DNA from 2 places in the Noviherbaspirillum phoenicis genome. Region 1 is predicted to be linked to the other one. Evidence: predicted binding sites of a transcription regulator. Region 1 holds the regulator's gene; the other holds the start of a gene.
What was found. Region 1 encodes LexA, which represses DNA repair genes until DNA is damaged. Its sites were predicted from a motif close to ACTGTATNNNNATACAGT; they were not measured.

Region 1 (3,279 bases):
GTCGTCGATTACGCGTTGTGCAGGTCGGTGTACGGCAGCAGCGCGAGATAGCGTGCGCGCTTGATCGCGGTGTCGACCTGACGCTGGTAGTGGGCACGAGTGCCGGTCAGGCGTGCCGGCATGATCTTGCCGTTTTCCTGGACGAAGTCCTTCAGGGTGTCGACGTCCTTGTAGTCCACCTGCTCGACCTTGGCGGCGGTGAAGCGGCAGAACTTCTTGCGCTTGAACAGGGGGTTTTGCTGCTTGCGCTTTTCCTTGAGCTTGCTCTTGTCGAATTTTTTACCGAATGCCATTTTAGGCTCCTGTATCTATATCACTATGTTGGTTGACTGCCTCGAAATCGCTGACATGAAACACGAGGCTTTTACTGTTGCGACTCTTGCGAGAGAGAAAGCCGGAAAACCGGTAGGTTCCGCCCAAGTCGGCATTGTGGAATCTTCCTGAAATCTCGCCGGCGGCAACCGCGGCGATTTCAAATTCCACCCGTCTGTCTATTCTTGCCTCGGTCTGCTGCGAGACATGCAGCAAACGGGCGGAAACGATCGGGATGCCTGCCGGGGTGTAGCGCAGAACCTCGCGCTCGGCAATTGTTGCAACAAACTGAAACTGGTTCACGCTCCGGGAATATCCCTCGCCTTAGGCGGCGCTGGCTTCAGCGCGGTGGCTCTTGGCGGCGTCTTCCTTCTGCACTGCCTTCATCATCGGCGACGGGCTGGTTTCAGCGCGCTTCATCTTGACGGTCAGGTGGCGCAGGACGGCGTCGTTGAACTTGAAGCCGGTTTCGATTTCGGCCAGGGTCTCGCTGTCGCATTCGATGTTCAGGCAAACATAGTGTGCCTTGGCAAGCTTCTGGATCATGTAAGCCATCTGGCGACGGCCCCAGTCTTCAACGCGGTGAACGACGCCGCCGCGGGTGGTAACGATGCCCTTGTAGCGCTCGATCATCGCCGGAACCTGCTCGCTCTGGTCCGGGTGAACGATAAATACGATTTCATAATGACGCATGAAAACTCCTTTTGGACTGATTGAAGAATCGCCCACCCCGGCGTCAAGACGAGTGTGGGAAGAGGAAAACCCGCGATCATACTAGAAAGCCGGAATCGACTCAAGCCAATTCACTGCTTCGGCAATATTTTCCTTTAAAAGCGCTTAATTAACAGGGTACACGCTTGCTTTTACACAGCCACTGTATAAAAATACAGGCTGTCATTCCACACAGCTTTACATTTCGGCACCCCGCTTCTTACATTCCAGGTGTTTCCATGATCAAACTTACCGCCCGCCAGGAACAGATCCTCAAGCTGATCCAGGATGCCATCGAAAACACCGGCTTTCCGCCTACGCGCGCTGAAATTGCCCAGATACTGGGCTTTCGTTCCGCCAATGCCGCCGAAGAACATCTGCAGGCCCTTGCCCGCAAGGGCGCGATTGAAATATCGCCGGGCACGTCGCGCGGCATCCGCCTGGTGGACGCCTCCCACGACAGAACCGGCTTGCGCGGCATGGTTCCGGCGCCGCACCCGGCAGTCATGCACCTGAGCCTGCCCCTGGTCGGCCGGGTGGCTGCCGGCTCCCCCATCCTGGCGCAGGAGCATATCGATGCTACCTACAGCGTTGACCCGTCGCTGTTTCGCAGCAAGCCCGACTACCTGCTGAAGGTGCGAGGCATGTCGATGCGCGACGCCGGCATCATGGATGGCGATCTGCTGGCGGTGAAGAAGGCTGACAGCGCCAAGAATGGCGAGATCGTCGTTGCCCGGCTGGGCGATGATGTCACTGTGAAGCGCTACAAGAAGTCTGGCTCGGTGATCGAGCTTCTTCCGGAAAATCCGGACTTTGAAACCATCCGTGTACATCCGGGGCGCGAAGAATTCGCACTGGAAGGCCTGGCGGTGGGTTTGCTGCGGGCCTGGAGTTAAGGCAAGGATCACGGGGCGGGTACCAGCTTTCGGTTTTGCGATGGCCGGCCCGGCCCCGGCATCCCCGCTTGTCTCATCCTCGCTTGTCTCATCCTCGCTTGTCTCATCCTCGCTTGCTGCAGTTTCGGCGCTTCGTTACTGATTGCCAGATCATTATCGTTGCATCAGCAGACCAGCAATCAACCATGCTTACCGGCACCCGATCCAGCGCGTGCCACATGGTTGACGCGCGTTATAGCTGGCATGCCGGCTCAGGTAACCGATTTAGCCTGCAGTACAAGGTTGCATAGGGTATGCGCCGCCCCCATGGGCGTTTTGTGCTGATGCGCTATGCGATCGGGTCAATGGCCCGGCAGCATACCCGGCTCGCCGCCTATTACTCCTCCTGGCCTCCATGCCGCCCGCCGCTTTCCTTCGACGGCGCTTCACCTTGCTGCCCAACATCCGCCACACCCCGACCCTGCCCTCTCTTTCCTGGCTCGGCCTGGAGAATCAGGCGGGCAACGCCACGCAGGATATTGACCTCCTCGGTTTCAAGACCGCCGCGCGCGAACATGCGCTTGATGCGCGGCATCAGCTTTTTAGGACTGGCCGGGTTCAGAAAACCCAGATGAATCAGGGCCTCCTCCAGATGGCCATACATGCCGTCGGTCTGCACCCTGTCGGCCGATTCGCCGCGGAATCCGACGCCTGCCTCCGGCAACGCGTCGCCCACCGAGGCCAACCTGCATTCATAGGCCAGCACCTGCACGGCCTGCGCCAGATTGAGCGACGAATAGTCGGGATTGGCCGGGATATTGATCAGCACATTGCAGCGCTGCACTACCTCGTTAGGCAGCCCGAAACGCTCATTACCGAACAGGACCGCCGCATGCCGGCTTTCATCCCCCGCCAGATGCGCCGCCATGCCGCGCGGCGTGAGTACCGGCGGCGAGTATTCCCTCAGGCGGGCGCTGACCGCGGCCGCAAAATTGCATCCAGCCAGCGCCTCATCGACCGTCTCGACAACCCGTGCACCACTCAGAATATCCTGGGCGCCGCTGGCGAATGCGACCGCCTCTTCCTCCTGCAGCGCATCGTCGCGCCGTGGACGTACCAGCACGAGTTCGGAGAAGCCCATGGTTTTCATGGCGCGGGCAGCAGCGCCGATATTGCCGGGACGACTGGTTTCGACCAGCACAAAGCGAACGCGGTGGAAAAGAGACATACTGATTTTCAAGGCTTCATTTAAAATAGCGGGAATTTCGCGGACGGGCTGGCAAGCAGTACGAACCAAGCCAACCGGACCGCATCGCTCATTAATATTCTTTCCATGCGGTCCATTGCCTCGCGAGGCATGCGCCATTTTAACGGAACCACT
Region 2 (3,279 bases), 3.8 Mb from region 1:
CGTCACTTCGTTGACCTTGAGGAGGTCCAGAACGCATTCGACCGCTGGCGAATGATCTACAACAACGAGCGGCCGCATGAAGCCATCGGCATGGCCACGCCGGTAACCCGGTTCCGGCAAAGCCGTCTGGCCTATCCCGAGCGATTGCCAGAGATTGTTTATCCGCAGGAAGACCTGGTGGAGACCGTCGGGTGGAACGGGCATGTGAAGTTCCACAAGCGCAGCTTTCGCGTCTCCAGCGCCTTGCACAGGCATCGTATTGCGGCCCGCGCCCTGTCAGGCCAGGACGGCATTTATGACCTGTACTTTGCGCATCAGCGATTTGGCCAAATCGACTTGCGCAATGCCGAAAAGCACGATTAAATCTGTTACCCATGTCCCGGCACATGTGTAACCTATGTCCCCGGTCTATACAGCGAAGCAAAAAAAGTAGGTCGCCTGCCGGGGCGAATTCCCGGCCTGGTCATGACGATAGTGAGATGGTGTTGTTTCACCCGGCGTAAAGACGTTACTGCGAAGCAGCAGTTGCTTTTAAAGTTTGAAGTTTGAAGTTTCAATACGAACGTCAACGTCAACAACAACACCGACAGTGCTGCCCGTGCGTTGCCGGGTGACGCAATGCGGCTGCACTGCCGTGGAGACAAGCCGGGAGTCCGTCCCGGCGGCCGGGTTACTTTTTTGCTTCGCCAAAAAAGTAACCAAAAAAGGCGACCCGATGATCGCGCCCCGCTACGCGGGGTGCCCGTGCCAGCGGTACCCCGCGTAGCGGGGCGCGGCTAAACTCGCCAAGCTAAAGCTTGGCTCAGACAGACGCCGCACCTTTTCCCGCTCCGGGCACCGCTGACACGGCGCGCTCAACGGGACTTCACTGCAACTGCAACTGCAACTGCAACGACAACGGCAACGGCAACGGCAACGGCCACTGCAACCGCAACCGCAACCGCAACCGCAACCGCAACTGTCGCTGCGTGGACTTCAAAAGCAACCGAACTTAAATTGCGGTCCCAACTGCCGCCTTCGTCGATCGCCATTTCCCGAAACCATCCAGAAATGAAAGAAGCCCGCTGTCTCCAGCAGGCTTCTCTATCCCGAACAACGGGCTTGTAAAGAAATGCAGCGATCAGAGATCGCCACCCTCCCCCACCTTACTCGGCGGCGCCGGCTTCCTTCACTTCACGCGCAGCCTTCCCTGCTTCCGTACCCTTAGGCACCGGCAGCAGCGGCACGCCCAGCGAAGCCCGTACCTTGTTTTCGATTTCCAGCGCCAGTTCCGGACGCTCTTTCAGGAAATTACGCGCATTGTCCTTACCCTGGCCGATGCGTTCGCCGTTGTAGCTGTACCAGGCGCCCGACTTTTCAACGATCTTCGCATCCGCGCCCAGGTCAAGGATCTCGCCTTCGCGCGAGGTGCCTTCTCCGTACAGGATGTCGAAGTGCGCTTCCTTGAACGGCGGCGCGATCTTGTTCTTCACGACCTTGACCTTGGTTTCATTGCCGATCACCTCATCGCCCGACTTGATCGAGCCGGTACGGCGAATGTCCAGGCGCACCGACGCGTAGAACTTCAACGCATTGCCGCCGGTGGTGGTTTCCGGGTTGCCGAACATCACGCCGATCTTCATGCGGATCTGGTTGATGAAGATCACCAGGGTGTTGGTGCGGTTGATCGAGCCGGTCAGCTTGCGCAGCGCTTGCGACATCAGGCGCGCTTGCAGGCCAGGCAGGGAATCGCCCATGTCGCCTTCGATTTCGGCGCGTGGCGTCAGTGCCGCCACCGAGTCGACCACGATCAGGTCGACGCCGCCGGAACGTACCAGCGCGTCGCAGATTTCCAGTGCCTGCTCGCCGGTATCCGGCTGGGAAATCAGCAGGTCCTGCAGGTTGATGCCCAGCTTTTGCGCATACACCACGTCCAGCGCATGCTCGGCGTCGATGAAGGCGCAGGTGCCGCCCATTTTCTGCATCTGCGCAATGGTCTGCAGCGTCAGCGTGGTTTTGCCCGAGGATTCCGGACCGTAGATTTCCACTACCCGGCCGCGCGGCAGGCCGCCAACGCCCAGCGCAATGTCCAGGCCCAGCGAACCGGTGGAAACGGTCTGCACTTCCTCGACCACCGCTCCGTCAGCCATGCGCATGACGGAGCCCTTGCCAAACTGCTTTTCGATCTGGGCCAGCGCGGCAGCAAGTGCCTTGGATTTGTCCGAGCCGGAGATTGCTGCTTTCTTGTCGTCCATAAATTTCTTTCAGCGTGAGATCAACGATGGATAGTCTGATTCAACGAATTTATTTCACAGCCAGTACTGTACAAAAATCCAGTACTTTATGCAAGCTAAACCTGGGTTTTTTATGGACCGAGACAGTACACTAAATGTTCGCTGAAAATCTGCCGAATCATTGATAGTTGTTCGGTGTTCGACAGATTTATTGCCGGGTAGACAAAAAGACAATAGACTGGCGCCAACTAGAGGGGACACCGTTTTACCATGCGTATTCTGTTAGCTGAAGATGACGGCGTGCTGGCCGATGGCCTGACCCGTTCCCTGCGCCAGTCGGGCTACGCGACCGACTGCGTCAAGACCGGCCAGGAAGCCGATTCCGCGCTCTCCACCCAGGATTTCGACCTGCTGATCCTCGACCTCGGCCTGCCCAAGATGAGCGGCCTGGAAGTGCTGCGCCGGCTGCGTTCGCGCAACTCGCGGCTGCCGGTGCTGATCCTGACCGCCAACGACTCCGTCGACCAGCGGGTCAAGGGCCTGGACCTGGGCGCCGACGACTTCATGGCCAAGCCGTTTGCGCTGTCCGAGCTGGAAGCCCGGGTGCGGGCGCTGGTGCGGCGCGGCGTCGGCGGCGGGCCGACCGTGATCCGGCATGGGCCGCTGTGCTACGACCAGGTCGGCCGCATTGCCTACATCAATGACCAGATGCTGGACCTGTCGGCGCGCGAGCTGGGTCTGCTGGAAGTGCTGCTGCAGCGCACCGGGCGCCTGGTGTCCAAGGAGCAGCTGGTGGACCACATGTGCGAATGGGGCGAGGAAGTCAGCAACAATGCGATCGAGGTCTATGTGCACCGGCTGAGGAAGAAGATCGAGACCGGCGGCGTGCGCATCGCCACCGTGCGCGGACTGGGCTATTGCCTGGAAAAGTACAGCGAAGCCGCCCATCCGCCCGCCTCCGCCAGTTGACAGCGATGAAACAGGCGCCACCGCCCGCCTCCGCCACGACCGGGTTCGACGAGGCGGAAGAGACCATGCAGCGCTCGCTGTTTGGCGAGATCCTGGA

Region 2: recA (recombinase RecA) is a predicted target of LexA. The motif match lies at 2,300-2,317, and genes of this name have one in related genera.

The regions. Positions count from the first base shown of each region.
Region 1 is NZ_JBDFLX010000001.1:326,492-329,770, reverse strand. Features, by position in the region: gene rpsR (30S ribosomal protein S18) at 9-293, opposite strand; gene priB (primosomal replication protein N) at 295-615, opposite strand; gene rpsF (30S ribosomal protein S6) at 637-1,005, opposite strand; gene lexA (transcriptional repressor LexA) at 1,263-1,919, shown strand; gene ABC383_RS01460 (RNA methyltransferase) at 2,296-3,126, opposite strand.
Region 2 is NZ_JBDFLX010000001.1:4,142,548-4,145,826, reverse strand. Features, by position in the region: gene ABC383_RS18550 (IS481 family transposase) at 1-363, shown strand, start outside; gene ABC383_RS18545 (hypothetical protein) at 855-1,031, opposite strand; gene recA (recombinase RecA) at 1,146-2,234, opposite strand; gene ABC383_RS18535 (response regulator) at 2,484-3,182, shown strand; gene ABC383_RS18530 (sensor histidine kinase) at 3,188-3,279, shown strand, end outside.